3 regions of the Arthrobacter sp. 05T45 genome follow, and region 2 is predicted to be linked to each of the others. Evidence: riboswitches for the same ligand, from Rfam matches in the RefSeq annotation. Region 2 holds a riboswitch; each other region holds the start of a gene.
The links. A riboswitch is a leader RNA that binds a small molecule or an ion and turns the genes downstream of it on or off. The one in region 2 is predicted to bind cyclic di-AMP.
Positions count from the first base shown of each region.

Region 1: it holds a riboswitch for cyclic di-AMP, as region 2 does, so the genes downstream of both, AC1DGD_RS18380 (aggregation-promoting factor C-terminal-like domain-containing protein) here and AC1DGD_RS20325 (M23 family metallopeptidase) in region 2, are expected to answer to the same signal.
Region 3: it holds a riboswitch for cyclic di-AMP, as region 2 does, so the genes downstream of both, AC1DGD_RS11390 (hypothetical protein) here and AC1DGD_RS20325 (M23 family metallopeptidase) in region 2, are expected to answer to the same signal.

Region 1 covers NZ_JBFTKI010000025.1:16,953-27,243, forward strand. Annotated here, with positions in the region: gene AC1DGD_RS18365 (hypothetical protein) at 3-1,046, opposite strand; gene AC1DGD_RS18370 (response regulator transcription factor) at 1,289-2,029, shown strand; gene AC1DGD_RS18375 (sensor histidine kinase) at 2,051-3,661, shown strand; cyclic di-AMP (ydaO/yuaA leader) riboswitch at 3,845-4,004, shown strand; gene AC1DGD_RS18380 (aggregation-promoting factor C-terminal-like domain-containing protein) at 4,004-4,843, shown strand; gene AC1DGD_RS18385 (bifunctional glycosyltransferase family 2/GtrA family protein) at 5,005-6,438, shown strand; gene AC1DGD_RS18390 (glycosyltransferase family 39 protein) at 6,439-8,526, shown strand; gene AC1DGD_RS18395 (ArnT family glycosyltransferase) at 8,533-10,291, shown strand, end outside.
Region 2 covers NZ_JBFTKI010000032.1:18,661-28,951, reverse strand. Annotated here, with positions in the region: gene AC1DGD_RS20350 (molybdopterin molybdotransferase MoeA) at 1-1,260, opposite strand, end outside; gene AC1DGD_RS20345 (DUF6457 domain-containing protein) at 1,257-1,544, opposite strand; gene mobA (molybdenum cofactor guanylyltransferase) at 1,566-2,237, opposite strand; gene AC1DGD_RS20335 (HNH endonuclease) at 2,332-2,832, opposite strand; gene AC1DGD_RS20330 (NlpC/P60 family protein) at 3,052-3,810, opposite strand; cyclic di-AMP (ydaO/yuaA leader) riboswitch at 4,106-4,275, opposite strand; gene AC1DGD_RS20325 (M23 family metallopeptidase) at 4,412-5,233, opposite strand; cyclic di-AMP (ydaO/yuaA leader) riboswitch at 5,238-5,452, opposite strand; gene AC1DGD_RS20320 (iron-dependent transcriptional repressor DtxR) at 5,603-6,298, opposite strand; gene serC (phosphoserine transaminase) at 6,658-7,788, shown strand; gene AC1DGD_RS20310 (MFS transporter) at 7,849-9,168, opposite strand; gene AC1DGD_RS20305 (DUF3027 domain-containing protein) at 9,213-9,812, opposite strand; gene AC1DGD_RS20300 (cold-shock protein) at 9,821-10,204, opposite strand.
Region 3 covers NZ_JBFTKI010000009.1:88,630-98,920, reverse strand. Annotated here, with positions in the region: gene AC1DGD_RS11435 (glycoside hydrolase family 16 protein) at 1-493, shown strand, start outside; gene AC1DGD_RS11430 (hypothetical protein) at 503-841, opposite strand; gene AC1DGD_RS11425 (aspartate/glutamate racemase family protein) at 1,147-1,800, shown strand; gene AC1DGD_RS11420 (glycoside hydrolase family 16 protein) at 1,892-3,010, opposite strand; gene AC1DGD_RS11415 (esterase/lipase family protein) at 3,279-4,076, opposite strand; gene AC1DGD_RS11410 (hypothetical protein) at 4,404-5,009, opposite strand; gene AC1DGD_RS11405 (DNA alkylation repair protein) at 5,135-5,839, shown strand; gene AC1DGD_RS11400 (cation:proton antiporter) at 5,898-7,103, opposite strand; gene AC1DGD_RS11395 (hypothetical protein) at 7,100-7,348, opposite strand; cyclic di-AMP (ydaO/yuaA leader) riboswitch at 7,550-7,752, shown strand; gene AC1DGD_RS11390 (hypothetical protein) at 7,760-8,446, shown strand; gene AC1DGD_RS11385 (sensor histidine kinase) at 8,592-9,599, opposite strand; gene AC1DGD_RS11380 (response regulator transcription factor) at 9,592-10,269, opposite strand; gene AC1DGD_RS11375 (DedA family protein) at 10,275-10,291, opposite strand, start outside.

The DNA of each region.
Region 1 (10,291 bases), on a different contig from region 2:
GTTCAGTTCGACTGGCCGGTGGTCGTCGCCGCGACCACCATGACGGAGGCCGCCGTGTAGCCGGAGCCGTCCTTCGCCGCCACGATCCGCACCGTCCCGCCCGCCACGATGTCCGCGAGGCTCAGCTGCGTGCCCGCGCCGCCGGCCTGCTGGCGCCGCTGTTGCAGATTACTCACCACGACGTCGCTGCCCAGCGCATAGCTGCGCGTGAAACCGTCGCTGCTCTTGACGGTCACGGAGGACGAGCTGACCTCGCTCACTGTGCCCAGCTGCTCGGCCATCGTGGTGTACGCGCTTCCTTGCAGCACCACGTATTCGGCGTGCACTGCCGCGGTAAGCCCGCTGCCCATCCCACCGGCAGCGAAGTCGCCGGGACCGCCCTGCCCCGGCATGCCGCCGCCCGCGAAACCACCTTGCGCGGAACCGTCTTGCGCTGAACCGGGCGCGCCCGGGGCGAAACCCTGGCCGCCGGGTCCGCCGGCGCCCGCCCCGCCGGCCGCACCGGTGGCTGCCGTTGCGCTTGAGGTGAGGGCATAGACGCCCGCCCCGGCGCCGGCGGCCAGGACTGCGGCGGCCCCGGCGACGGCGAGCCCTCGCGTGAGGGTCCAGGGCTTTGCCGCCGAGGCCGTCTTGGCGGAAGTTCCCGGCGCGCCCCAGCCTGTGGCTGCGGCGGGCACAGGTTCCTGCCGGGGCATGCCCCAGGCAGGTTCCGAGGCCGGAACCGTCCAAACCGGCGGCGCGCCCCAGCCGCCGGCAGCGCCTGCTTCCGGCCGCCCGCCGTCAGCGTGTCCGGTTTGGACTGTTCCGGCGTCGGTGTGTCCGGCGTCAGCGTGCCCGCCGCCGTCGTGTCCGCCGCCGTCGTGTCCGCCGTCGGAGTGTCCGGCGTCGGTGGGTCCGGCGCCGTACTTCCAGGCAGTACGGGGTGTGGTTACCGGCGCGGGCGCCGCTGGCGCGCCGGTGGTGGGCGTGGGGGCGGGTACGGGGGCTGGCTCGGGGGCTGGCTCGGGGGCTGGTCCGGAACCGGCTCCGGGATGCTGACCGCTCATGGTATTTCTCCTTTAGGGTGCGGATCGGTGTTCACCCCAGAGTGGTGAGCGATCCTGTGCCTGGGCTGTGCGGGCCGACAGCCCGGCCCGTGACGTTGGCGCCGGACGGTAAAGGGGTTTGAACGTGGCCGGTGCGGCCCGTACGGTCCCGCAACGGCATCCAGCTCGCTAGGCTGGGATTCACAGGTGCCGCACAGGGTCCCCAAAGCCCCGCCTAACCGGCAGATCGGAGAGTTGTCCCCATGGCCACTTCGCACTCCATGACCAACAACCTTCCCCAGCTCACGCATCCGGACGGCTCCCCCATCCGCGCCCTCGTGGTGGATGACGAGCCCAGCCTCTCCGAGCTCATGAGCATGGGGCTGCGGATGGCCGGCTGGTCCGTGGCCGTGGCCGAGGACGGGCCCGGAGCCGTCCGGCTAGCCAAGGAGTTCCGCCCCGACGTGCTGGTGCTGGACGTGATGTTGCCCGGGTTCGACGGCGTCGAACTGCTGAACAGGATCCGCGCGTTCGCGCCGGAGGTGCCGGCGCTGTTCCTCACCGCCAAGGATGCCGTCCAGGACCGCATCACCGGACTGGCGGCCGGCGGCGATGACTATGTCACCAAGCCGTTCAGCATGGAAGAGGTGCTGCTGCGCCTGCACCGGCTGGTCCAGCGCTCCGGAGTGGCCGCCATGGACACCGCCGAACTCGTGGTGGGAGACCTCGTGCTCAACGTCGACACCCGCGAAGTCACCCGGGCCGGTGAGGAAATGCACCTGACCGCCACGCAGTTCGAGCTGCTGCGCTACCTCATGGAAAACCCGAAACGGGTCATCAGCAAGGCCCAGATCCTGGACCGTGTCTGGGACTACGATTTCGGCGGCCAGGCGAACATCGTGGAACTGTACATTTCCTACCTCCGCAAGAAGGTCGACGCCAACCACGCTCCGATGATCCACACGGTGCGCGGAGCCGGGTACGTCCTGAAACCGGCGGACTGATCCGTGCCCTCACTTTCCGGCATGACCCGCGTCCCCGGACGCGACTGGCGCAACCCGTCGACGTGGCATTTGCGCACCCGGCTGGTCTTGGTCGCCATGGCGCTGCTCGTGGCCATCTGCGGCGCTGTGGGCTTGTTCAGCTACGCCTCCATGGACCTCTTCCTCACCCGGCAGCTCGACACCCAGCTGGACCAGGCCTCCCACCGTTCGAGCGAGTTCGGCCGGCCCTCCTCGGACGATTCGGGCAGGCGCCCCGACCCCCTCGAAGCCCGGGGACAGGGCGTCGGGACGCTTAACGCACGGATAGTGGACGGCGAAGTCAGCAGGGCCGGGTTCCTGGCCGGGGACGGCGCGGTCAAGAGCCTCTCCCCCGCCGACAACAAGGTTCTCCTGGCCCTCACCCCGAGCGGCGTGTCCGTGGACCGCAGCCTTTCGGCCGGCGCCTACCGGCTCACGGCGGCGCGAACACCGTACGGCGACGTGATTGTGACCGGACTCCCGCTGGCAGAAAAACAAAGCACCCTGGCCTCCCTGGTCTGGACCATGGTGGTGGTGTCCGCAGGCGGGCTCGTGCTGATCGGGCTCGCCGGCACGGCCCTGATCCGGCGGACCATGAAGCCGCTGGAACAGCTCTCCGAGGTTGCCACCAAGGTCTCCCGTCTCCCGCTGGACGCCGGCGAGGTGGCGCTCGGGGTCCGCGTCCCGACGTCGGCGGCCCATCCCGGAACGGAAGTGGGCAGCGTGGGCTACGCGCTGAACAAGATGCTGGACAACGTCTCCAACGCTCTCGAGGCGCGGCAGGAGAGCGAGATGAAGGTCCGGCAGTTCGTCGCCGACGCCTCGCACGAACTCCGCACCCCGCTGACGGCCATTCGCGGCTACACGGAGCTGATGCGGATGACCGAGCATTTCACCCCCGACGGCGAGAGGTCCCTCGCCCGTGTGCAAAGCCAGTCCGAGCGGATGACCACGCTCGTGGAGGACCTGCTGCTGCTGGCGCGCCTGGACGAGGGACAGCCGCTCAAAATCTCCGACGTCGACCTCACCCAGCTGGCCATCGAGACGGTCAGCGATGAGAAAGTCATGGCCCCGGACCGCATCTGGCAGCTGGAACTTCCGGACGAGCCCGTGGTGGTGCGCGGTGATGCGACCCAGCTTCACCAGGTCCTCGCCAACCTGCTGTCCAATGCGCGCAAGCACACGGAACCCGGGACCAAGGTGGTCACGGGCGTTATGCGCTCGGCTGACGGCAGTGCCGTGGTCACCGTGACAGACAATGGCAGCGGCATCGCCCCGGAATTTATCGGCCGGGTCTTCGCCCGCTTCACCCGGGCCGACGCCTCGCGCACCAATCCGGCGTCGAACCCCGCAGCTGTCCCCGCCGATTCTGCCGTCGCGACGGCGAGGGTCGGGTCCGGGGCTCCCGCACGCTCGTCCTCCGGCGCCGTTTCCGGCAGCCGCGGAGGTCACGGCACGGCGACCGCCGCGCCGACGTCCGAGGGCACCAGCGGGTTGGGCCTGTCCATTGTCCAGTCGATCGTGGAGGCCCACGGAGGAACAGTCGAGGTCACGTCCCGGCCGGGCCGCACGGAGTTCGCCGTGCGGCTGCCCGCCTCGCCGCCGCCGGCGTAACCGGAACGGCCGCCGTCGGCGCAAACGGCCCGGAAGGTCGACCGGCGAGCCCGGCGCAACCCGACACCCCGGCACTGTGACTCCTGTTACCAAAATGTGACTTAAGCAGCCGGGTCCTGTAGCGTCGTTAGCGTGCGCCGCCATCGGTGCCGCATATCCGGACGGACGCCAAACTCTGCCGCTTCCCGGATTCCGCTGGACCAGGCAGAGGCGGGGGACCCAGAGTTCCCGGGCAATCTGCTTTCATGCGCCCTCGGGGTGAAGCCGACACGTGATGTTCCGTGCGGCCGGATGACCTCATCCGAACCCGACAGCTAACTCCGCCGGCGTTGAGAGGCCACCATGACTGAATTCCAGGTACAAACACGCCCTGACGGCGGTTCGCATTCCCGCTCAGTTGGCGCCGCCAAGTCGCGCCACCGCGCCGAACCGGTCAAGCAGGCATCCGCCCTGTCGCGGTTCGCCGCCGGGCTCGGTGTAACCGGCCGCCGTGCCGCCGTCGTCACCGCCGCGTGCGCGCTGCTGCTGGGTGGCGGCGCCGCGAGCCAGGCGGCAGAGCCGGGCGCCCACACGGCGAACGTTGCGAGCCAGACGGCCACGATGGCTGACCCGCTGGCCAAGCTCAACTTCGAGCGGGTCCAGGTGGCTGGGCCGACCGCTGCCACGGAAAAGAACGTGGCTCCCCAGATCTCGGAGGTTAGGGCAGCCGAAGCGCTGATCCACGCGCCCGCTGCTGCCGCACCGGCAGCCGCGGCAGCACCTGCTCCGGCCCCCGCGGCAGCCCCCGCACCTGCTCCGGCTCCCGCGGCGGCCCCCGCTCCGGCACCGGCAGCCGCTCCGGCACCGGCACCGGCAGCCGCGCCGGTCGCAGTCGACGACCCCGCCGGCGCGCAGGCCTACGCCGCGTCCCAGCTGGGAAGCTATGGCTGGGCATCCGGCCAGATGCAGTGCCTGCACAAGCTGTGGACCAAGGAATCCGACTGGAAGACCACCGCCACGAACGCCAGCAGCGGCGCCTACGGCGTGGTCCAGTCCCTGCCCGCCTCGAAGATGGCGAGCGCCGGCGCCGATTACATGACCAACTACCGGACCCAGATCAACTGGGGCCTGAACTACGTCAAGTCGCGCTACGGTTCCCCCTGCGGTGCCCTGAACTTCCACTACGCACACAACTGGTACTAAACCGGCACTAGCCGCCCCCCGCCCTGGAGGCCCCGGATCCGCATGGATCCGGGGCCTCTTTGCGTCTCCACGGCCGGACCGGCCCCGGCGGCCCGGACTTCCACAGCCCCCGCACAGCTTGACCCTAAAGCCCTCATATGGGCCGCCGGGAAAGTTGAGCCATGACATTCACAGACCAGGCCACAGGAACCCTGCCCCGCTCCACGGCGACGCCGGCCGGCCCGGCGGCCCCAGGGGCACCCTCGGGGCTTGCCCTGGCCGACGCACCCGTCCCGGGCCCGATCGCCGGGGCCCTGACCGTCCCCGGCGGCCGGCGCACGGCCATTGATACGCGCGCCAGCACGCCCCTGCTGGACGTCACCATCCCGGTCTTCAACGAGGAACGGGACCTCGAGGCCTGCCTGCGCCGGCTCCACGCGTACCTGCTCGGCGCCTTCCCGCATTCCTTCCGGATCACCGTGGCGGACAACGCCAGCACCGACGGAACGCTCAAGGCCGCGGAACGGGTAGCCCGCGAGCTGCGCGAAGTGACGGTGGTCCATATGGCAGAAAAGGGCCGCGGAAACGCACTCCGCAAGGTGTGGCTGGCCTCGCCGTCGCCGGTCCTGGCGTACATGGATGTGGATCTTTCCACTGATCTGGCGGCCCTCGGCCCGCTCCTTGCCCCGCTCATTTCCGGGCACTCCGACCTGGCGATCGGGACACGGCTGACCCGCAACTCCCGCGTGGTCCGCGGACCCAAACGGGAATTCATCTCGCGCAGCTACAACTTCCTGCTCCAGGCCCTCATGGGCGCCCACTTCAGTGACGCGCAGTGCGGCTTCAAGGCGATCCGGGCGGACGTGGCCCGGCAACTGCTTCCCCACACGCTGGACAACGCCTGGTTCTTCGACACCGAGCTGCTGGTCCTGGCAGAAAAGTGCGGCCTGCGCGTCCACGAAGTCCCGGTGGACTGGACCGACGACCCGGATTCCAGCGTGGACATCGTCCAGACGGCCCTCGCGGACTTGCGCGGCATGGCACGGTTGAGCCGGGACCTGGTCTCGGGCCGGATCCCGGTTCCCGACCTGCGCGCGGCCCTGGCCCGCGGACCGCTGCCGGCCGCCTCGCGGGCACAGGAACAAAGCCCCGGCGGAAGCCTCTTCGGACAGCTCGTCCGCTTCGGCAGCATCGGGGTGGCCTCCACCCTGGCCTACCTGGCGATTTTCCTGCTCTGCCGCGGGTTCATGGACCCGCAGCTGGCAAACTTCCTCGCCTTACTCACCACTGCCGTGGCCAACACTGCGGCCAACCGGCGCTTCACGTTCGGCATCCAGGGCGGCAGCCAGGCGGCTCGCCACCATTTTGAGGGGCTGCTGGTCTTCGGCATCGGGCTGGCCCTGACCTCGGGCGCACTCGCCCTCGTTCACGCCGCGTCGGGAGCGGCCCCGGAACGCTGGCTTGAACTGCTCACGGTTACCGCCGCCAACCTGGCCGCCACGGCCGTGAAGTTCCTGCTCTTCCGGTTGGTGGTTTTCCGCCACAGGCCCGCCGCTGCCGTTCCGGCGCCCGGCGCCCCCGATCCTTCCCTCCCCCGCACAGAAAAGGCCAAGTAAATGACGGCAACCATCAGTCCCACCGCCGGAGCCCAGGGCGGTTCCCCGGCCGGCAGGCTGCCGGCCGCCGAGGAACAGCCACACCAGGTTCCCGGAGACGGCGGGACGGCGCCCCATCTGCCCGCGTCCCCGGCGCCGGCCGCCCAAGGCCGCCGGGACCGGCTGCTGTTCGGACCGCAGCCCCGCTGGGTGCGGCCCGCGGCAGCGCTGCTCCTGGTGGTCTCCGCGGCGTTGTACCTGTGGAATCTGGAGGCCACCGGCTACGCCAACTCCTTCTATGCCGCGGCGATCCAGGCCGGGACCAAGGACTGGACCGCGCTGCTCTTCGGCTCCCTCGACGCCGGCAATGCCATCACGGTGGACAAGCCCCCGGCCGCACTCTGGATTCCCGCCCTCGCGGGACGGATCTTTGGTTTCTCGGCCCTGAGCATGCTCATTCCCCAGGCGCTCATGGGAGTGGCCGCCGTCGGGCTTCTCTACCTGACCATCAAGCGGGTGTCCGGGCCGGCCGCGGGCCTGCTCGCCGGCGGCGCCCTGGCGCTGACCCCGGTGGCCGCCCTCATGTTCCGGTTCAACAACCCGGACGCGATGCTCACCCTGTGCCTGGTGCTGGCGGCCTACCTCACCACCCGCGCCATCGAGAAGGCCGGCTGGAAGTGGCTCGCCGCGGCCGGCGCGGTCATCGGCCTGGCGTTCCTGAGCAAGATGCTGCAGGGCTTCCTGATCGTTCCCGGGCTGGCCCTGGCCTACCTGTGGGCGGCGCCCACCACCCTCGGCCGCCGGCTCCTGCACCTGCTGGCCGCCGCCGCCGGGATCGCCGTCGTGGCCGGCAGCTACGTTGTGCTGTTCCAGCTGACCCCGGCCTCGGTCCGGCCGTACATGGCAGGGTCGGAGACCAACAGCTTCCTGGAACTGACGTTCGGCTACAACGGCCTGGGCCGGATCACCGGGTCAGGCGGGGGCATGCCCGGCGGAGGAAACCTGGGAGGCAACGCCGGCGGCCCGGGCGGCAACGGAAACGTCGGCTTCGGCGGCGCGGCCGGGATCACCCGGATGTTCGGGACCAGCTTCGGCGGCGAGGTGTCCTGGCTGCTGCCGGCGGCCCTGATCCTGCTGGCCGCCGGGCTGTGGTTCACCCGGCGCGAAGCCAGGACCTCAAAAGCCCGTGCGGCGCTCCTGCTGTGGGGCGGCTGGCTGGTCATCACTGCGGGGATCTTCAGCTTCATGAGCGGCACCGTGCATCCGTACTACGCCGTGGCGCTGGCCCCCGCCATCGCGGCGCTGGCCGGCATCGGTTCCCTGGAACTGTGGCGGGGCCGGGCCTACTGGCCCGCCCGGGTTGTCCTGGCCGTGACGGTGCTGGCCACCTCGGTCTGGTCCGCCGTGCTCCTGGGCCGCGACCCGTCCTGGCTTCCCGGGCTCAGGGTGATCATCGTGGTCCCGGGCGTGCTCGCCGCCGCGGCCCTGCTCCTGCGGGTGGACGGCATGGCGGCTCTCCCGGCGCGGTTCCGCAAGGCCGCCACGGCCGGCGTCGTGATCCTCTGCCTGCTTGCCGGCGGCCTCGGAAGCACCGCGTGGACACTGGCGACCGTCGCCCAGCCGCATTCCGGTTCGATCCCCACGTCGGGCCCCACCGCGTCCGCGATGGGCGGCGGCTTCGGGGCGGCAGGCAGGGCCGGCACTGACGGCGCCGGCACTGACGGCGCGGGCACTGACGGCGCGGGCAGTGCCGGAATGGGCGGCGGCCCCGGCGGGGAAACATCCTCGGCGGAGTTGACCGCGCTGCTGAAGTCCTCCGGCGCCAAGTGGTCCGCGATTGTCTCCGGCGCCACCCAGGCCGCGAGCCTGGAACTCGCCACCGGCACCAGCGTGATCGCGCTCGGCGGCTGGAACGGCGGCGACCCCTACCCGACGCTCGCACAGTTCCAGGCGATGGTGGACCGCGGCGAGATCGGCTACTTCATTTCCGGCGGCATGGGCGGCATGGGCGGAGGCCGCGGAGGCAACTCCGAGGTCGCCACCTGGGTCGCGGCCAACTACCAGGCCCAGACCGTGGGCAACGCCACCGTCTACAAACTGGGAGCGTAGACCGCCATGACTGACACCCTGAGCCCCCGCCCCGACACGGCCCCGGCCCGCACGCCGGGGCGGCCGCGGCCGCAAGCCCGGGACCGCCGTCGGCGACTGGAGCCCCCGGCTGCCGGCGGCACGCGAGCCGTCCCTGGCGCCCCGGCCCTGCGGATGCGGCTGGAACTGGCGGGGCTGCTGCTGGCCACGGCCGTGCTGTACCTGTGGAACCTGGGCGCCTCCGGCTGGGCAAACGCGTTCTACTCCGCGGCGGCCCAGGCCGGGTCGCAGGATTGGGCGGCCTGGTTCTTTGGCTCCTCCGACGCCGCCAACGCCATCACCGTGGACAAGCCGCCGGCGTCGCTGTGGGTGATGGGCCTGTCGGTGCGGATCTTCGGGCTGAGCTCCTGGAGCGTCCTGGTGCCGCAGGCGCTCATGGGGGTCGGCACGGTCTGGCTGGTCTATCTGGCCGTCCGCCGGGCCGCGGCCCCCGCCACGGCCGACGCCGGTCTGGCCCACCGAGCGGGGCTTCTCGCCGGTGCGGTCATGGCGCTGACACCGGTGGCCGTGCTGATGTTCCGGTTCAACAACCCCGACGCCCTGCTGGTGTTATTGATGACCGCGGCCGCCTACGCCGTCTTGCGCTCCATCCAGGACGCGCGCGTGCGCTGGCTGCTGTTCGCCGGGGTGCTGCTGGGCTTCGGGTTCCTCACCAAGCAGCTGCAGGTCCTGCTGGTTGTCCCCGGTTTCGCCGTGGCCTACCTGCTCGCGGCGCCGGCAGCGGCAGGCAGGCGCATTCTTCACCTGCTCGGCGCGGGCGCGGCGATGGCCGTCGCCGCCGGGTGGTGGCTGGCCGCGGTCGAACTCATTCCGGCGGCGGACCGCCCGTACATTGGCGGCTCGCAGAACAACTCCATCCTGGAGCTGACCCTGGGCTACAACGGCCTGGGCCGGCTGAACGGGGATGAAACCGGGAGTGTGGGCGGCAGCAACGGCTGGGGCACGCCCGGGCTGTTCCGGCTCTTCAACAGCGAGTTCGGCGGCCAGATCGCCTGGCTGCTGCCCTCGGCGCTGCTGCTCGGAGCGGGGCTGCTCTGGCTGGGCCGCCGCGCACCGCGCACCGACCCGGTACGGGCCTCGGTGATCATCTGGGGCTCCTGGGTTGCCGTTACCGGGCTGACGTTCAGCTTCATGGCCGGGATCATCCACCCGTACTACATGGTGGCGCTGGCGCCCGGGATCGCAGGGCTCGCCGGGCTCGGCGGCGTCCTGCTCTGGCAGCGGCGGAACCAGCCCGCGGCCGCCGCCGTCCTCGCGGTGGCGATCGTGGCGGCCGGAGCCATGGCCGCCGAACTCCTGGTCCGCACCACGGCGTTCATGCCGTGGCTGCGCTGGGTGACGCTGCTGGGCGCGCTCGCCGCCGCCGGCCTGGTGCTGGCCGCCGCGGCCCCGGGCGCCAAGGGGGCCGCGGGGGTGAAGGGGACGGGGATGATGGCGTCCAAGACGGTGGCGCGAACGACGGCGGCGCTCGCCGTCGCCGCGGCCCTCGCCGGTCCGCTGGCCTACTCGCTGTCCACCGCGGCCACGGCCCACAGCGGCTCGATTGTCAGCGCCGGGCCGTCCGTGTCCGGACGGGGCGGGGCCGGGATACCGCCGGCCCTCGGCGGCGCGGCAGGAGGCGGCTTCGGCGGTGCCACGACGGCGAACGGCAACGGCACAGGCACAGGCCGCGGACCAGGGGCGGGCGGAATGGGCGGCCTGCTCGGGGCCAGCACGCCGTCGGCGG
Region 2 (10,291 bases):
GCAGGGCACCTCGCTGAGCGGGGGGATCGCGCTGTGCCCGAGTGCCGCCAGGAGTGGGGCACCGATCGTGGACAGCGCCATCATGGCCGCTAGCGGGTTTCCTGGCAGGCCGAGGATGTAACGGCCGTCCGGCAGCTCGGCCAGCACGGCGGGGTGGCCCGGGCGCATGGCGATTCCGTCGATCAGAAGGCGGCCGCCGAGCTCGGCGACCGAGCGCCTGAGGTGGTCTGTCCCGGAGCGCCCCGTGCCGCCGGTGGTGACCACGACGTCGGCAGGCAGGTTTTCACCGGCAGGATCGGTGTCCTCGAGGGCGGCGAGCCACTCGGCGTAGGTGTCGCCGACTTTCACTTCTTCGGTACAGATCCCGCCGAGCATTCCCACCACGGCGGCCAGTTGGGGTCCGAAGGTGTCGCGGACCTGCCCGGGTGCCGGTATCCCGCTCGTCACGACCTCGGAGCCAGTGAAAACGAGGCGGACCACGGCCTTGCCGAGCACGGGAAGGGTGTCACTTCCGGCCAGCGCGGCGAGGGCCAGATGGGCCGGGTTCAGGACCGTGCCGCGCTTGATCAGTACGTCCCCGGCGGCGGCTTCCTCCCCGGCCTTCCTGATGTGGTCGCCGTTGCGCGGGTCTCCCGGCTTCGCGGTGCCGCCCAGCTTCAGGACGGGCAGGCCGTCCTCGTCGACGTCGATGATGCCGCTTTCGCTGCGCAACACGGCCTTGGCCCCGGGCGGGATGAGGCCGCCGGTGGCAATCGGGCTGGCCTGATGTGGTGCCAGACGCTGGCCGGGTTCGGCCAGGATCCAGGGGCCGCTGCCGTTGACGGCCCAGCCGTCCATGGCAGAGGAAGCGTAATGGGGCATGTCCTGCCGGGCAACGACGTCCGCCGCGAGCGTCCGGCCGAGCGCCTGCCGCAGCGGAACAGGGGCGGCCGGGATGGGAACGGCGCACTCGAACGCGAGTTGCCGGGCCTCCTGCCACGTGTGGGCCAGGTGCCTGTGCGGCTCCGCGGCGTCCTGGTCCGCGGCGCCCTGGTCCCCTGCCTCCTCGTCCGCTGCATCCTGGTCCGCAGTGTCTTCGCCCGCTGCATCCTGGTGCGCCGCGATGTGAGGGCCACCAGGGCCGTCTACGGGAGCCTCTCCATCGCCAGTTCCGACGCCATTTCCGCCGGTATCGTTGACGCCATCTTCACCGCCATCTCTGACGCCATCTCCACCTGCGGCGGTGGTGGGGCCGTTGCCGTCCGGGGCCGCAGCCGTCATGCCCCGGAAGTTTCGGCGGCTGCGTAGTCCTTGGCGAGCCGGCGGGCCACGGCCATCGCGGACTCCATGGACACGGAGTCCGTGGCCTGCCCGGAGCCTGAGGCCAGGCCGGCCGCAAAGCCGGCAATGAATGTGGTCAGCGGTGCCGCCGGGCGCACCACGGAATGGGCGGCCACGCCGGCCAGGGCGAGGACCTCATTCACGTCAATCTCAACGTCGTCCAGCTCCAGGGCCTGGAGCAGGGCACGGCACCAGTCTTCCAGTGTTTCGTCCTGGCTTTTCACCGTTTGCCTCCATGGTCGAGTTCAGCTGTGCAGAGCCGGGCCGGAGCCCGGACCGCCGTCGGGAATCCTGCCGGATACCCCCAGTGCGGACGCGTCATCCCAGGTGTCGACGTCATCCGTGGAACCCGGGGGAACGCGAACTTCCCGCACGTCCAGCCTAGCAAGAAGGGCGAACACCGACGCGTTTTCCAGCCGGTCCCGGGACGCGGCGTCCGCGACAGAACGATGTAGCACGGCCGTGCCATAAAAGCCCGCGAGCGGCTGTTTCCGGCCGTCGGCCGAGACGGCCATGACGCCGTCGGCCGCGTCCCTTTCCGGCGTGCCTGCACCGGACGCGGCCAGCGCCTCGGCCAGGGCATGGACCGCGCCTTCCGACCGGGGCATGTCACACGCCAGGACGAGGGTATAGGGCGCGGCTGCTGCGTGCCGGCTCGCGTGATCGGCGGCCAGGGCGGCCAGCCCCGCCGCGATGGCTGCGGCCGGACCCGCGAAGGGCGGCTCTTCCCGGCAGGTCAGGACGCCGCCGGGCAGGCCCCCGGGGTCGGGGCCGACGACGACGGTGCGCCCCGCCGCGCCGGCGGCCCGCAGTGACCGCTCCAGGAGGGTGGCGCCGTCGTAGACCAGCCCGGATTTGGGCACGCCGCCGAGGCGTGAGGACCGGCCCCCGGCGAGAATGATGGCATCGAACTCCATCGTTTCAGCCTAGCGCGGCGCCAGCGGCCACCGAACAAGCCGTCACGTGCGCCGGCAGCGTCTTCACCGGCTGATCAATCAGCAAGGGGGCAGATCAGGCAGCCGATTCAGGCAGCAGGAACGGATCCCAGGCCGGCGTCGGCTTCTCGAGTTCCTTGATCTGCCAGATGGCACCCTTTGGCGGGCCCGGAACAAAACCGATCTTCCAGCCCATCTCCGCCGGCGTATGGTCGCTCTTGGCGTTGTTGCACCGCAGGCACGCCGCCACCAGATTCTCCCAGGAGTCGGCCCCGCCCCGCGATTTGGGCTGGATGTGGTCGATGGTGTGGGCAGCCTTGCCGCAGTACGCGCAGCGGTGGGCATCCCGGCGCAGCACGCCGCGGCGGCTCACCGCAGTCATCGTGTTGTACCTGGGCCGGATGTAGCGGTTCAGCAGGATCACGGACGGGCGGCCCAAAATGTCCTGGGGGCCGACCACGGGGTCGTCCCCTTCGGCCACCACGCTGGCCTTTCCGGTCAGGACAAGGACGAGCGCCCGGCGGAAGGTGATGACCGCCAGCGGTTCATATCCAGCATTCAGAACGAGAGTGCGCATCCGCATACCTCTTCACGGCCGCACCCGCCAGCGGCACGAGGGCCGGCTGCCCTCTGCATGGTCGGGCTATGGATCGACAACACAAGAGTAAACACTCAAGTGCCGGATCACCGAATATTTTTTCACCGGCGCGGTCCCCGGCGCGGAAAGTTCACTGCGCGGCAACGCAAAAGACCCCCGCCTGCAGGCGGGGGTCTTTCGGAATGCTGGGGTTGGTGCTTAGGCGCCGACGCGGATGAAGACCGGGCCGGAGCCGACGTTGACGCTGTACAGCGCGGTGGTGCCGCCGTTCCAGCCGCCGTGCACTGCCATGCCGTTGCCGACGTAGACCGCGATGTGAGCCATGCCCACGCCGCCGTTCTGGTAGTAAGCGAGGTCGCCCGGGCGTGCCTCGGCGGCGCTCACGGTGCGGCCCAGGGACAGGTAACCTGCCGGCCAGCCGTGGTAGTGGATGCCTGCCGCGGCCAGGGCGTTGGTGGCGAGGGCGGTGCAGTCCTGCGCCACGCCGATCTGTGCGTAGGCAGCGGCGGCGATGGTCGCGCCTGCGCCGCTTCCGATGCCGGCGGGGGCCTGGGCAGCGACGCCGCCGCTGACGCCAAGCTCGGTGCCGCCGGCGCGGGTGGCCGTGGCGTCCTGGACCTTGACGACGGGCTTGGGAGCCTCGACGACGGGAGCCGGCGTGGTGGTCACGGCGGGCTTCTCGTAGGAGATCGCGATGGTGGAAGCGGCCGAGATGGTGGCCGGAGCTGCGGACTGGACTTCCAGGGCCGAAGCGGAGGTGGATTCGCGCTGAACATTGGTTTCAGCAGCGTTGGCTGCGATTCCGCTGGTCAGAACCAGACCGGAAGCTGCGGCGATGACCGCAGCCTGACGGCCCACGCCGCCGGCGTTGTCGCCGACAGCCTTAGCAATAACAGCCAGCGAGTTGGTCTTGGTGACCTCGGCGCGGTGCCGTGCAACGTTTGCACGAGTAGTCATTAAGTTCTCTCTTTCGTGATCCTTGGACCGCGCGCTTTCGGGCACGGACTGAGGACGCTCCGGCATCTTGGGGGTACGCCGGATCGCCCCGAAATGGGTTACTTAGCGAAGGGTGTACTGCGAAGACGCGCCAAAAGCGGAAACTGCATGCTGTCCGGGCTCGCTAGAGATTGAGCCTGCGGAACGTGATCCAATCCGGGCGCCGGCAAGGGCGGCACGTGATGTGGATTCCAGCGGGCTCGACAGAGCCTCGCCGGTGCGCATGCGCGCAGAATTGTGGCGTGAAGACACGAAAGTAGCCTCTCCCAATGCCTACGAGGTGAGCTGTCGGATTCGGATGGGAGTCACCCGGCCGCGCTGCTTCCTGGGAAGCTTTACGACTTAACCCCAAGGCCTTCTTTCGAAGGCCAAAATTGGTTCCCCCGCCCCTGCCAGACGATGTAATGCGAACGGACCTTGAGCGGTGGCAGAGCTAGGCAATCCACTCAAGAGCGCCAACTTCGGAAAAGTTGGCGTGCTTCAAACCCTACAGCAGTCCGGATCCAATGTCACATTCAGATCACGGCGTGTCACAGGAAGTTGAGAGCAGCCCATCGGCTTTTTAGAGCCAGCCGAGCGGGTCAACGACATCGCCGTTGACCATCACTTCAAAGTGGAGGTGGCAGCCCGTGGAGGCGCCGGTGGTTCCGCTCATGGCGACGACGTCACCGCGGGAAACCTTCTGGCCGACCTTGACCGAGGCCGAGGACAGGTGGTTGTACGTGGTCTCCAGGCCGTTGCCGTGATCGATGACCACGCGGTTCCCCCCGCCGAAGGGATGCCAGCCGTTGAAGGTCACGGTGCCGCTGGCGGCCGCGTGGACCGCCGTGCCGCACTGGGCGGCGAAATCCTGGCCGCGGTGGAACTCCCCCGCGCCCCCGGTAATGGGGCTGACACGGTAGCCGAAGGGCGAGGCCGTGACCAGCTGGTCGAGCGGCGCACCCAGGGTGCCGGCCGATGCCGCGCGGGTGATGGTGCCCACAGACTGGGCGCTCAGCAGCTGCTTGAGTTTCCCGTCCGGATCGCCCTTCGTGGTGACGGCCGTGCGGTTGAAGTCGACTTTGGCGGCGGCAGCAGCGGTGACATCCGGCTGCACGGCAGCGGAGAGTGCGCCGGACCCGCCCGGATTCGAAGCCATCACCGGGCTCGTGACGGGGACCGTCACGGTCAGAACCAGACCAGTTGCGGCCAGGGCGATCCCGGCCTTCTGCCCGACCCCGCTGGCCGCGGCAAAGTCCGTGACCTGGCGGAACGGACTGCGACGGCGACGGCGTTCATCCCGGTGCACGTCCCGCGGGCGTTCGGCCGTGTGTGCGACGACGGGACGCGGCTCCGGAGCGGGACCGGTCGCGCGGCGACGGCCCCTCGAGGTCTGGGTGGTCAAGAACGGTTCCTCTCTGGATGGCCTGCGAAGTTAGCTGTCGGATTCGGGTCAGAGAGATCAAAGACCCGGTCCGCCGTTGCAAGCAGCCACGCACAGATGCATCCCCAGGGGATCCTTCGGTGGAAGCTGCTTGCCGCTGACGGACTTCACCCCAAGGCTGCCGAAGTAGCAGCCGAAAGTGGTTCCCCCGCCCCTGCCAGGAGGTAGTTCTGCGACTGATCCGCTGGCAGGGCTCGGCTTCGGATCAGGTAACGCTTTGGTATCGGTACTGGGCACTAACTATAGGCGATTAAGCCGCCCGGTAATAAATCCGTAACCGCAATTGTGGACAACTCATGGGTCGTCCCATGACCGGCGCGTAGTGGCTGGTCAGGCGACTGTTACAAAGACGTGCGCGGCAACCTCGGGCGGCAGTTCCAGGGCACCTTCGATATCGGGGACGCGGACCGAGATGTACTCCCCCACCCGCTCCAGCGAGACAAGCGCGCCAGGCCTGATTCCGCCCTCGTCGAGCTGGGCCAGAAGCTCCGGCTCGACCTGGATCGGCTCCGCGAGCCGGTTGACCGTAACCCGGGAACTTACCCCGTAGCCGGCCATGGCCTCCAGCAGGTTCACAGGCCTGTCCACGGGGGCGCCATTGGGCACGCCGCCAAGATCCGCAAGCCCCGGAATAGGGTTTCCGTAGGGCGAGACCGTCGGGTGGTTGAGCATCTCGAAGATTCTGCGCTCGACGCGTTCGCTCATGACATGTTCCCAGCGGCACGCTTCCTCGTGGACGTAGGCCCAGTCGAGCCCGATCACGTCCGCGAGGAGGCGTTCGGCCAGACGGTGCTTGCGCATGACACCGATTGCACGTTTCCGTCCGGTTTCCGTCAGTTCAAGGTGCCGGTCGCCGGAAACAACCACAAGCCCGTCGCGCTCCATCCGGCCGATCGTCTGGGACACAGTGGGGCCGGAGTGGCGGAGCCGTTCGGCGATGCGGGCGCGGAGGGCAACGATGTTTTCTTCTTCAAGTTCCAGAATGGTCCGAAGATACATCTCCGTGGTGTCGATCAGATCCGTCATTCAGCTCAGCTCCTCGAGCGCAGTCCTAGCGTCATTCCCACCGTACCGCGTGCGGGCTGCATGCAGGATGCGCCCAGGCGGGAACCGCCGTACGTTCGCATGCCAGCCTAGCCTATTTTGAATTACTCCGGATAATCTTTCGGTCGATCTGGAGCTATTGTCCCAGCCCCAGCCGGCCGGCCGTCCCCGGCGTCTCAATGACCGGACTATGACAGGCCTTTTTCCGTATCGCCGGGAGCTGTCAGGCAAAATAAAACCGGCAGAATGAAACAGGCAGAATGAAAAGGGGTGTCCGTGGTAGCCATCCCTGCCCGCCACCTCCCAGCCACGCTACGAACCAGCCGAAAATTGGAGCCACTGTGAGCGACACCAGCATCACGATCCCCGCCAACCTCCTGCCCAAGGACGGACGGTTCGGCGCCGGCCCGTCCAAAGTCCGGCCGGAACAGATGGACGCCCTGGCCGCGGCATCGTCGAAGCTGCTGGGGACCTCGCACCGCCAGGCACCCGTGAAGAACCTGGTCGGCTCGGTGCGCAGCGGCCTCAGCGAATTCTTCCGGGCACCGGAAGGCTATGAAGTCGTGCTGGGCGTCGGCGGATCTACCGCGTTCTGGGACATTGCCGGCTTCGGGCTCGTGGAGAACAAAGCGCAGCACCTGTCCTTCGGCGAGTTCGGCTCGAAGTTCGCCTCCGCCACCAACAAGGCGCCGTTCCTTGCCGAGTCCTCCATCATCAAGGCCGAACCCGGCACCCGCCCCACCGCCCGGGCGGAGGCCGGCGTCGACGTCTATGCGTGGCCGCAGAACGAGACCTCAACCGGCGTAGCCGCCCCCGTCCAGCGGGTGGCCGGCGCCGACGAGGGGTCGCTGGTGCTCGTGGACGCGACCTCGGCCGCGGGCGGGCTGGACGTGGACGTGGCGGAGTCGGACGTGTACTACTTCGCGCCGCAGAAGAACTTCGCGTCCGACGGCGGCCTGTGGCTGGGCCTGTTCTCCCCGGCCGCGCTGGAACGGGCGGCACGGATCAAGGCCGGCAACCGCTGGATTCCCGACTTCCTTGACCTCCAGACGGCGATCGACAATTCCCGGCTGAACCAGACCTACAACACCCCCGCACTGGCCACGCTGGTGACCCTGGACGCCCAGGTGCAGTGGCTCAACGCCAACGGCGGCCTGGACTTCGCCGCCGGCCGGACCGCGGATTCTGCCGGCCGCATCTACCGCTGGGCCGAAGCGTCCGAATACGCCACGCCGTTCGTGGCCAAGGCCGAGGACCGCTCGAACGTGATCGCCACGATCGACTTCGATGACTCGATCGACGCCGCGGCCATCGCCAAGGTGCTCCGCGCCAACGGCGTCGTCGACACCGAGCCGTACCGCAAGCTGGGCCGCAACCAGCTGCGCATCGCCACCTTCGTGGCGATCGAGCCCGACGATGTCTCGGCACTGCTCGAGTGCATCGATTTCGTCGTGGCGGAACTGAAGAAGTAGCCCCGCGTCCGGCGTCGTCACGGCCCTGAGAACCTAAGCCGTGACGGCGCCATCGTCGTTTCAGGTCCGTCCGCCCTGCTGTGCCTCCGGCAGCGCGTCCCTGCCGGCACCGGCCGCCCCGGTCCGGCTTTCGACGCGGAAGTACCGCATCCCGTGGGCGCGGCGGTTGAAGTGGAGCCGCAGGTGCTTCGCGCGGATGATCCACACCAGCCCGATCAGGGCCGCCAGCAGGCCGGCGCCCGCCGCGACCGCCATGGACCAGCGGGGGCCGGCGGTGTTTGCCACCCAGCCGACGAGCGGCGCACCAAGGGGGGTTCCGCCCATGAAGATCGCCATGTAGAGGGCCATCACCCGGCCCCGCATTACGGGCTCTGTGGTGGTCTGGACGTACCCGTTGGCGCTCGTCATCATGGTGATCGCGAACAGCCCCACGGGCACAAGTGCGACGCCGTACCAGAAGTAGTTCGGGGCCATCGCTGCGATGCCCGAGGTTACTCCGAAGGCGGCGGCCGCCCCGAAGATGACCCGCAGCCGTGGCTTGCCGCGCCCGGCGGACAGCAGGGCCCCGGCGACGGATCCGATGGCCATGATCGAATTCATCAGGCCGAAGGCCCCCGCGTCCAGGCCGAATTCGGTCCCCACCATGGCCGCGATGAACAGGGCGAAATTCAGCCCCAGGGTTCCCACGATGAAGATCGCCACCAGCACCACGACCAAATCCGGACGGTACCTCACATAGCGCAGCCCCTCCCGGATCCTGCCCTTGCCCGCCGGTGCCCGCGGCAGCCGGCGCAGCGACGACGACGGGATTTTCGCCAGGCTCAGCAACAGGGGCACAAAGGTGAGCGTATTAATGAGGAAGACCCAGCCGGGCCCGACGACGGCCGTGAGCACGCCGGCGACGGCCGGACCGATCATCCGGGCAACATTGAAAGACGCGCTGTTTAGGGCCACGGCGTTGGGCAGGTAGTCGTCCTGGACGAGTTCCGAGACGAAGGTCTGCCGGACGGGGGCGTCCAGGGCGGAGACCACCCCGAGCATCAGGGCAAAGGCGTAGACGTGCCAGAGCTGCGCCGCGCCCGTGACCACCAGGATGCCCAGCCCCGCGCTCAGTAGCGCCATGGCGGACTGCGTCAGCACTAGGAGCCGCTTGCGGTTGAACCGGTCGGCGACCAGTCCGGCCACGGGTGCCAGGAAGAGTTGCGGGCCCAGCTGCAGGGCCATCGTGATTCCCACCGCCCCGGCATCGTGCGCCGTCAGGTGGGCGAACACCAGCCAGTCCTGGGCTGTGCGCTGCATCCAGGTGCCAACGTTGGAAATGAGGGCGCCGACGAACCAGATCCGGTAGTTCAGGATGTGCAGGGATTTGAACGTGGACATCAGCCCCAGCCCTCCCCAGACACGCTCCCGGACGCTTCCAACCGCTAGTCGGCCTCGCCCGTTGAGCGTTCGCGCTCGTCGTCGTCGGTGTCAGCGTCGTCGGCGTCATCCTGCTGGTCGGCGTCGGACGCCTGTGACGGCGCTTCGGAACCGGACGGCGCTTCGGAACCGGACGGCGCCTCGGCAGCCTCGGCAGCCTCGGCAGCCTCGTCAGCCTGCGCGTCTTCCGGGCGGACCCGTTCGGCCCACGGAACCCAGGCCGGTGCCAGGATGGAGTCCTCGGAGGGCAGGAGCCCAAGTTCGTCCACCGTGACCACCTTGGAGCGCGAGTTGCGTGTCAGCACGGCGTACCACTGCCAGCCCAGGTATCCGGGGAGCCTGGATTCGAACAGGTGGGTCACCAGGCGGTCGCCCTCGCTCCGGGCACCGATGTGCTCGCCGATCTGCTCGGCGGGGGCAATGCCCTCCACCGCGGTGCGGGCGACGTCGACGGCGGCGGCCAGGAAGGCGTCAGGCTTACCGGTGCGCCAGACGGGCACGCCGGCGCGCGGGCGGATTCCCTGCTTGGAGCCGGTTGCTTTGGCCCCGGCGGGCGCTGCGGTTCCGGCATCCGGCGCCGGCAACTGATCAGGTTCCTGAGTCATCAAAAGCCTTATACGTCCAGCTCGTCGGCAACCTTACGGAGGGCCGCTGCGATCGCCTTGCCCTTGTTGCCTTCCGGGTACTTGCCCGCGGACAGGGTCCCGGACAGGTTATCCAGCACGCTGACGAGGTCCTGGACCAGCGGGGCAAGGTCCCTGGCGCTGGGCCGCTTTGCCTTGGCGATGGACGGCGTCTTGTCCAGCACGCGCAGGCCCAGGGCCTGGGCACCCTTGCGTCCGTCGGCTACACCAAATTCAACACGCGTGCCGGCCTTGAGCTCCGTGATGCCTTCGGGCAGCGCGGACTTGGGCAGGAAGACTTCCTGGCCGTCCTCGCCCGCGAGGAATCCGAAGCCTTTTTCCTTGTCATACCACTTGACCTTGCCGGTAGGCACGTAATCAACCTTCTTCGTTCTGCGGGGACACGGCCGGCGGTCACCGCATCCGCATGGATACGCGGGTTCAGGGTATGACTGCCCGGA
Region 3 (10,291 bases), on a different contig from region 2:
CGGCGGGGTCTTGACTGTCAGCGGCGACGCCGCGGGCACCACCGGCGGCATGTCCGCCAGGTTTGCCCAACAGCGGTACGGCCGCTGGGAGGCCAGGATGAAAATTGGCCAGCGGGATCTGCAATATCACCCCGTCCTGATCCTGTGGCCGAACAACAACATCTCGTCCACGTGCGCCGAGATTGACTACGCCGAAGGGAGCGCTGACACCGCCCAAATCAAGTTCTTCCTGCACTACGCCTGCGGTGGCCCGAACTTCCAGACCACCGCGGCCAAGACGATCGACACCACACAGTGGCACAACTATGCGCTCGAGTGGACCCCCGCCGGGATCGAGGGATACGTCGACGGGTCAATGTGGTTTGTGGACACGAACCCGGCGCATCAGCCCACGGTAGGCATGCACCAGACGGTGCAACTGGACTGGTTTCCCAACGGGACGCCCACCAAACCCAGCCAGATGCAGGTCGACTGGATCCGCGTTTACAAGTAAGCGTTGCGCTTACTCGCCCGCGGCAAATTCCGGCCGGAACGGGCCGGCAGCCTCCGACGTCCCTTCGCGGTGCCCGTCCAAAGCCTTCAACGCCGCAAGGTGCTCCAGCAGGGCCCGTTCCGGATGTCCGGGATGCGCAGCCAGCTGCTGGCGCAGCAGCTCCCGTGCGCGGGCTTGTTCCGGGGCACTGTCGTCGAGGACGGCGTCAATGATTCTGGCGGCCTGATGTCGGATTCCGGCGGCAGATGCGGCATGTTCCGCACCGGATACCAGGTTCTCGGGATCCTGTTCTTCGAGGCGTCCTGGAGTGGACGACGGCTCCACCGACATGGCTGTTCCTTTGGTCATCGTTCCGGCTGAGTCCGGAACCGGCCTGCCGCCTTCCCCCAAATCCCGGGTACTGTACCCGGGTCCTAAGACGGGCCACCGTGACAAACCTACAGCGACGCCGGGCCGCCAACCCCACACGGGAGCGAAGTTTTCGCCAAGTTTCATACACAAGGCACGGTGACGCTGCCCGCGGAATGCTGACGGCCGCCAGCGCCACGGAGCGTATCCGCTGCAGCGCTTGTGTTGGTCATCTGCCCGAAAAGACGCGGAAATACTCGCCGGGTAGCCTCGCACCAACGAATCCGTTCGAAAGGTAGTACGCCATGCGTGTTGGACTGATCCGGGTGATGACGACGTCGGACCGACGCCTGCTCCACGCCCACGGGAAACTCCTCCAGGAAGCATTCGGATTTACCGTCACATCCCGCTGTATTCCGGACCAGCCGTCCGGCGTCTACGACCAGGCGTCGCTCGAATCTGCGGCCCCCAAGGTCGTCCGCCTGGCGAGGGACATGGCGGGGGACGCTGACGCCCTGATTATCAGCTGCGCCTCCGACCCCGGGCTGGCCGCCACCCGGGCAGCCATGGATATCCCGGTCATCGGAGCGGGCTCCGCAGCCGCGGCCGCGGCTCTGACCTTCGGCGGCCGGATTGGAGTTTTGGGTCTCGGCGCACACGTACCGGGCCCGATCGCGGATGCACTGGGCGAACGCATGCTGTTCATTGACGGGCAGGGAAGGATCGAAACACCCGACGCCTTCCTCATGCCTGCCGGGATTTTCGACGCCCTCGCCGCGGCCCACATGCTGGTTGACGCCGGCGCCGACATGATCGTCCAGGCCAGCACGGGCCTGAGCAGCATCGGCATGGCGGACGTGCTCCGCCGCCGGCTCGGGGTTCCGGTGATCGACGCCGTGACGGCAGCCGGTTCGATGCTGGTCTCAGCGGTAGCCGCCCGGGAACTTCAAGGGGTTTGAGTCCTGCCGCCTGTAGCGGCGCGTCCTCGGCCAACACCAAGGCAGCCCCGCGCCGCAGTACGGCGCGGGGCTGCCTGGCGATTTGCCGGTCCTACTTGTAGACGCGGACCCAGTCGACCTGCATCTGTGAAGGCTTGGTGGCCGACCCGTCGGGGAACCAGTCCAGCTGCAGTGTCTGGTGCATGCCCACGGAGGGCAGGTGCGCGGGGTTCGTGTCGGAGAAGGTCTTGACGCCGTCGATGTAACCGGTGATGCCGGCCGGGGTCCACTCCACTGCGTAGTTGTGCCACTGGGTGGTGTCGATCGTCTTGGCCGCCGTGGTCTGGAAGTTCGAGCCGCCGCAGGCATAGTGCAGGAAGAACTTGATCTGTGCGGTGTTGGTGCTGCCCTCGGCGTAGTCGATCTCGGCGCAGTTGGGGGAGGTGTTGTTGTTGGGCCACAGGATCAGCACGGGGTGGTACTCCGGGTCCCGGGCGCTGGTCCGCATGCGCGTCTCCCACTTGCCGTATTTCTGCTGCGCAAATTTAGCCGACATGCCGCCCGTGGTGCCGGCCGAGTCGCCGCTGACTGTGGCCACGCCATTGGCAACCGACCAGGCCTGCGGGCTCCTGACACCCTTGCCGGCATGTCCGGATCCCTTGAAGACGCTCCACTTGGTGGAGTCGGGGGCGCCGGCCTTGGAGAACTCGTCACCCGCGACAACCGAACCCCAGCCCCGTGCCGTGGCGGCCTGGGAACCGTCGCCGGTCGCGGCGACGGCGGCCTGGGCAGCGACGGGCGCCGTTACCGCCGTCGGCGCCGGAGCGGCTCCCGCTTGGGCGCCAGCCGCAGGCGCGACCGGCGCGGCGGCCCGTGCAGGTGCCGCATCGGTTCCGGGAGCCGCAGGTGCACCGGTGGTGCCGGTGGCAGGCTTGGGGGCCGAGGGGACCGCCGGGTTCGGCGCTGCGGCCACCGAGGCTGTGGCCTTCGCGGCAGGATGCGCGGCCTGGGTTGCCGCCGGGGACGTGGAGCCCGCAGCAGAATGCGCGGCCCCGGTGGCCGGTGAAACGGCTGCGGCGCCCGTCGTGGGACCGGCGCTGCAGCCGGTCAGGGACAGTGCGCCCAGGCTCAGCGCAATCGCTACTTTGTTGAGCTGTGGTGCCGTGGAGCGTGCCTTCGGCCGTGCATCTTTGAACGTTGATTTATTGAACAGCGGTGTTTTCTTGAACAACGGACCCCTCCGGGCTTTCGTGGCTGGCACGCACAACCGACGCTGCCTGGGCGGCGGATAATGCGGGAAGTTTCATCCGGCCCCTGCCGCAAGGCATGGGCGAGCAGACGCCGAACGGCGCAACGGGGCCCTGCAAAGGGGCGGTCCGGGGCCCTGCATTCGGGCCGGGCCTCACGGCCAGCCGCCAACGTTACCGGACCGTTACCTCAGCCCGCAAACCTCCCGGATCCGGGACGTTCCGCATGCCGCCTCCGCCCGGGGTGCCGCGCTACACGCAGCTGGGCTGATACGCCGGGTTGCCCGGGCGGCCGGCCGGCTGACCAAGAGCGTCGGACACGAGGCGCTGGGTGACGGGGTCGTTGGGCGCCTGGTCATGGTCAATCACGTCTGCCGGGCACTTGTCCTGGATGGTGATATTGGTGACCTGCTGGGCCGGGCCGGCGAGGAACTGGCTGGGGTAGGGCGTCACCACCTCGTCGTGCGTCGTGGAGATCACCGTGTAGGCCGGACCAGGAACCGTGTCGCCAATGGAGTTGAGCTCGGTGAGGAATGGTGAACCTGCCTGCTGGTCGGCGCAGGCCTGGCAATTCGACCCTCCCACTGAGGTGGCCGGCGGAACGGCGTCCGGTGTCGGCGTGATGAGCCCGCGGGTTCCGTGGTTGGACGGGGCGATGCCCACAAGGTGGTTCACCTTGTCCGCGCCTCCAAGGAAACCGAGGTAGTAGCGCGGCATCATGCCGCCCTGGCTGTGGCCCACGAGATCAACTTTCCTGGCACCCGTCGAGGCCAGTACCTTGTCGACAAACGGGGCGAGCTGACGGGCTGAGTCTGCCACCGGGCCCGTGGCGTCGACGCCGTTGGTCGCACCGTAGTTCAGCGCGAAAACGCAGTAGCCCTGGCTCCTTAGCGCCGGCGACATCGTCGCCCAGTTCTTCGCCATGTTTTCGAAGGTTCCCGGCACCAGGACCACCGGGTAGGGGTGGGCTGCCGAGGGCTTGCAGGACCAGTCATTCGCGCCGGGCGGCGAAACGTCAACGGTGTCGGCCTGGGCCGCCGGCACACCCATCAGGGATGCGCCGAGCAGCGCCGAGGTCGCAGCTGCCAGCGCCGCGAGTGCTGCGGGCGTTTTCGGGTATGGCACGGATTACCTCTTCGGTTGGACACGTCATCTGTGACGGTCTGTGGAAATGGAAGTGAGGTAGGGGATCAGCCCCGCTGTGATCCGACTCACGTCTCTCAATTCACGCTAGGGAAGGTGCTCCGCGGATCGCTCCAACATGCACGTTTGTGCATGCATTTTTCGACGGCGCTGGTGCCAGTTGGGGTTGCGTGGGGAGACTGCTGCACAGTTGTGCAGGTAGGGGCATGCCTCCCGCCGTCGCCCCCGGTCACCTCACTCTCCGGGCGGAAAATCGTAGGAGGCCTGGATCGTCGCCGGCGCGGTGCCGTAGGACAGGACGATCTCGTCGTGCGCCTTGAACGGTAGGTCCCGGATCCCGGCGTCGAACTTCCGGCCGTTCACGTAAACGGTCCAGCCATCCAGCGAACCCCCGCCGGTGCCGGGGGCGCCGTTGCCACCGAGGACGCCCCACTCCGTCAGGAGCTGCCCGAGTGTGAAGACCTGGCCGGCGGTGGGGGACTCGATGTGGACCACGCCCGTGGTGTCGTGGGTGTGCAGTGCTGAGATGCCGTTGGCCCTGTGGTCAGCTCCGGTGGTGATGCCGATATTGGCCGGCACCGCGATGGGCTTGCCGTCCTTCAGCACGTCCAGATGTGCGTGATAGTGGTCCACGTTGCCCTCCGCCGTCAGCACCGTGAGGCCGGCCTGGGCGATCCGGCCGGGCGCCCCCGTGATGTCTAATGCGAAATCAGGGGCCGGCGCCGCGGATGCCGCAGGTGACTCAGGCGACGGTGCGGTAGATGGCGCAGGGGCAGCGCATCCTGCCACCCCCAGCGTCATGGCGGAAAGTGCGATGGCGAGTGTCAGCTTGGTGTGCATGGCTGCGTAAACCGCTTTCGATCGGAGGCTTGCCAGTTCAGTCTAGGCAGATGGTCTGGGCCCACCTCCCAGGACAGCTTGGCACCGCGTTTCCGCCGCGAGCCGCGAGGGGAAAGAATGGACAGGTGAGTGATGCCGGCGAATTCATCGACCTCTCGCTGCAGCGCGAAGCTTCCTGGCGCCGCGCTGAGCAGCTTCAGGCGCGGCTGGAAACGGAGCCGGCGGGCAGCGGCCTCCGGTTCTACGGCACGTCCGTGGGCGCCGTGCGCGGCACGGTCCGGGATGCCGGCCGCCGCTATCCCGGGCTGTCCCGCGATGAGGTCACTGCGCTGAGTTCCGAACTGTGGGGCTCCGGGCTCGGAGGCTCCGGACGGGGGGCCGCGCCGGTTTTCGAGCGCCGGCTGGCCGCCGTGGTCCTGCTGCAGGCCAACGTGAAGCTCCTGACCAACTCCGACCTCACCCGGCTGGAGGGCTTCATCCGGCAGGCGCGGGTGCGGGACCTTGTGGATCCGCTCGCCGTCGACGTCGTCGGGCCCCTGGTGGACGGACTCGATGTTCTGGCCAGGGTGCGGGCCGACAGCGTGCTGGACCGGTGGGTGCGCGAGCCCGATGCCTGGCTGCGCCGGGCCGCGCTTCTCTCGCCGTTGCTGGCGCTGCGCGCGGGCGCGGGGGACTGGGACAGGTTCCTCCGGCACGCCAACGCGGTGCTCGGCGAGCCGGGCGGGACGTTCGACGCCGACGGCACAGCTGTCCGGGATGCCGTCTCCCGGGTCCTGGCAGAGATGGCAAAGTGGAGGCCGGAGCTGCAATTCACGTCCATTGGAGAATGACGCTCCGAAATTTCGCCGCCGGCTCGGCTTTGGCCCAGGCATTTAGACATCCGGACTGTCAGGCCTTCGGACCCCCCGGATCGCCCTGCCCAACGGCGCTGCCGGAATTTCCGGACTTGCCGCCGGCATTTGCCGGGACCGCGAAAGTCCTCGCCGCCCGTGACCCGGCGACGGCGCCCGCGGCTATGGTGACCAGCGCTCCCACCAGCAGGGCCGCGGCTTCGCCTGGGAGCAGGACCTGAAGCTGCGTGCCGATGCTCGCCGCAGCCACCGGTACGCCAAGCTGGGCCGCCGACAACACCCCCAGCGACAGTGGGAGTCCCAGGAAAGCCAGGTCGGCGTGGGCCAGCAGGGCCCCGGCCCCCAGCAACAGGCCGAGGGCCATCATGTCCGGGTGCCCGGCCAGGTCCCTTAGCGTCAGCGATGCACCCAGCCACACGAAGAAGAGCGGATCCAGGAAGCCGTCGCTGAGCGCGAACAGTTGCCGGGCCAGCCGCCGCGGTTCGCCGACCGCAGCCATCACCAGGCCGAAAGAAAAGCCTGCCATCATCACAGACACATTGCTCCATGTCGCGACACCGGCCAGGGTGAAGAGCACGGCCAGCTGGATCCGTAGCTCCAGGGCAAACTTGCGGCTTTCCGAGAGCCGGTGCACGCGCCGACGGATTCCCTGGCGCTCCAGCCAGCGCAAGCCGACAAAGAGCACTACCGCGCACCCGGTCACCGCGAGGACACCCAGCGCCGCCTGGACTGCGTGGGGCGGATCCACCAGGAGCGGCAACGCCACAATGCAGGCTGTGTCGGCTATTGCCACCTGCGCTGTCATAGCGACGACATCTGGCCCGCCGAGGCGCAGGGAATCGACGATTGGAAGCACCAGGGCGGCCGACGAGGAGGCCAGCAGCACGACGTAGAGGGGAGCATGTCCAGTCCCGAACAGCAGTCCGATGCCGGTTCCGATCACCACCGCTGCCGCTGCGGCCACCATCGCCCGGCGGGAGCCTTTGCCGAGGGCGCCACGGATGTGCGGATCCCGCACGGGAACGTGGGTGCCTGCCACGAACATCATCAGCGCAAACCCGATATTGGCCAGCAGGGTGAACGTCGGGTCCGCGGGGTCCACCAGGGCCAGGCCTGAGCGCCCGATCGCGATGCCGGCCAGCAGCTCACCCAGCATGACAGGCAAGTGCCAGCGCGCCGGCAGGGCCAGCAGGGGGCCAGCCAAGGCGATGACGGCGATCAGCGCCAGCGACAGGAAGGTCACGGTTCGCGGCGGCCGGCCGGCGCCGGGCCTGACCGCCGTTCCACCACCGCATAGGCCTTGCCGTCCAGGAAAGCCCAGTCGTTGACAACCATGTACCCGAGCGCGTCCACCCGGTCATTGAGGATGTGCTCGTCGAAACCCCCGTCGCGCGGTTCCGCGTCCCATGTGCTCACGTGGACGTCCCCGCCGTCGAGGATCAGCAGCTCGGTGTTGACGTCGAAATCCTCTTGGGGCTGAGTGCTCAACTGGCAGATGGCGACACAATGGCTGTTCATTTTCGGGCCTCCGCTTCCGGTGGTGCTGATGGCATCATCCTATGTTCGGAAACGGCGCCGCCCTATGGGCAAATTGCGGCCCGGCATCACGGCTCCGTTACCTGAATGTGACTTTCGGGTGCGGTTCGCGCTACGGTTGATGAGTGCCTGTTGTCTCCGATACGGGCGCTCCCCAGCCGATTGCCTAACTCTGCCGCGGCCCGGGGGTAACTCGCATCAACGTCCGGCAGAGACGGGGAAACCACTTTTGATCTGCTGATATGCAGGTCTTGGGGTGAAGCCGCACAGTGCCCGCAACGACGGGCCCGGGAGTGCGGCCGGGTGCCTCCCATCCGAATCCGACAGCTCACCTCGCAGGCATTGGGAGAGGCTACATTTTTCATGACTTCAGTCAATACTTTTGCGCGCCATGCCGCCGTCCTCGCCGCCGCATCCGGCCTGGTCCTGACCAGCGGAATGGCCGCCAACGCCGCCACCGCCCCCGTGCAGCGTGACTCTGCTCCGGCGTCGAACGTCGACGTCACCGGACAGGTCAGTGCCCCCGTCAGCGCCGATTCAAGCGTCAAGATCAGCTTCGAGCGCCCCGCAGTGGATTCTGTTGCCGCGCCGGTCATCGAACAGCCCGTCGCACCGGCTCCGGCTCCCGCTGCAGCCCCGGCGGCAGCGCCCAAGGCTCCGGCCAAGCCGGTCATCCAGGTGCAGGCCGCTCCGGCAGCAGCTCCGGCAGCAGCGCCGGCCGCGGCGCCCGCGGGCGGACGCAACGCCATCATGCTCTCGGCCGCCTACAGCCAGGTGGGCATCACCCAGGACTGCACCGCCATGGTGGAAAAGGCCCTTGGCGCCGCGGGTAAGCCCGTTGGCGACATCGGTCCCCGCGCGTTCCTTGGCCTTGGAACCGTTGTGGCGACGCCGCAGCCCGGTGACATGGTGGTCCAGTCCGGCCACGTCGGCATCTACGCCGGCAACGGCCAGGTGGTCAGTGGCGGCATGAACGGCAAGAACCAGACCATGGTCCACCCGCTGTCCTGGCTCACCGCGACCGGCGGCGTGACGTTCGTCCGCGCCTAAGCCGCACGGCCCCGACCCGGGGCCAGACAGTCCGGAAAGACCGGCGCTCGAGTTCCCTTGGGGGCAACTCGACCGCCGGTCTTTCCTGTCTCCGCATTCGGGAGTCCGGGATCCCGATGGCATATCTTTCCCCGGCGGATGGACCTCAGGGATTCCCGCTGCCCATGAGCGGAAGCGTCAACTTCATGACGGTTCCCTCGTCGCCCGTCGCGGCCACTTCGACGCTGCCCCCGGCCGCGACAGCAATCTCCCGGACCAGGGCCAGGCCGATGCCAAAGCTCCGCTGTCCCTGTGAGGTGCCGGTGCCGGCCGTCCGCACGAACCGGTCAAAGATCCGGGCCTGATCGACGCCGGTGATTCCGGTCCCGGAGTCCGCCACCGTGATCACGGCGCGCTTCTGCTCGATTGAGGTCGTGATGGACACGCGGCCGCCCGGAGGCGTGTGGGCCAGCGCGTTGTCCGCCAGGGCCAGCACGGCACGCCGCAGCGCATTCTTCTCGATCCGGGCCAGCGGCCGGGCATCGGCAGAGAATTCCAGACGCACCTGGCGCTGCTCTGCCACCTGCTGGAGGCTGCCGGCGACGCTGGCGGCAGCGTCGGCGAGGTCGGCAGGGGGCGCGGAACGGTCCGGGGCCTCCGCGGTTGCCGCGAGGAGCAGTTCGTTGACAATCCCTGTCAGCGTCGCGGCGTCCTCCCGGATCCGGGCCAGGTCGTGGCTTTGCCTGGAGCCGGGCACAGTGTTGCGCTGGGCCAGCTGGATCCTGGTGTCCAGGATGGTCAATGGCGTGCGCAATTCGTGGCTGGCGTCCTGGACAAAACGCCGCTCCCTTGCCAGGGCATCACTGAGGGGACGAATCGCGCTGCGCGCACTGAGCCACCCGACGATTCCGGCCAGCAGGATTCCCGCCACCCCGGCGATGATCATGGCTTCGAGGACGTCCTTGGAATCCAGGTAGGTGTAGGCCGTCCCGGCCCCCGCCGTGCCCGGCACTTCAGGATGGGCCAGTTGGTTCGTGAGGTATAGCGCCGTGGCGGCGAGCAGCCCGAGAACCATGACCGCGCACGCAGCACTGATCCGCACCGCGACCTTGAGGGAAGCCTTGCGCAGGATGGAGTGGTCCGGATTTCCGCCGGCCGGCCGTCCGTCACTCATGGGCTTCGCCGATCTGGTATCCGAGGCCGTGCACCGTGCGGATCACTGCTTTGGAGATCTTCCGGCGCAGGTGATGAACATAGGTATCGATCACGCCGGGCTGTTCCGAGGCGTGGAAGCACGCCGCGAGGAGCTCATCCCGGGTGAAGACGCGGTCCGGTTCCGCGGCCAGGGCAGCCAGCAGCTGGCCTTCCTTTGCGGTCAGTGACACCGTTTGCCCGTAGACGGAACGGACGGAGCGCTGCGTTGGATCCAGTTCCCAGTCCCCGATCGCCACCGGTGCCGGGGCCGGGGGAGTGAAAGTCCGCGTCAGTGCGCGCAGGCGTGCTGCCAGTTCGCCGGCGTCGAACGGCTTGGTCACGTAATCGTTGGCGCCGGCGTCCAGGCCCCTGACTTTTTCGTCGGCATCGCCCAGCGCGGTCAGGATCAGGATGGGCGTGGCAATGCCTTTCGAGCGCAAAGCCGTAATGAGGGCGATGCCGTCCATGCCGGGCAGCCCGCGGTCCACCACCATGATGTCCCAGCTCCCGGTCAGCCCCTGGTGGAGGCCGTCGCGGCCGTTGGTGACCAACTGGACCCGGTAGTCCGGGTCCAGGAGCTCGGCGATGAGCGGTCCCAGGACGGCGTCGTCCTCGACGAGCAGCAGGGACGGAAGGTCAGCGGAGGTCATGTCAGCTATTCTTCCGCGGCCA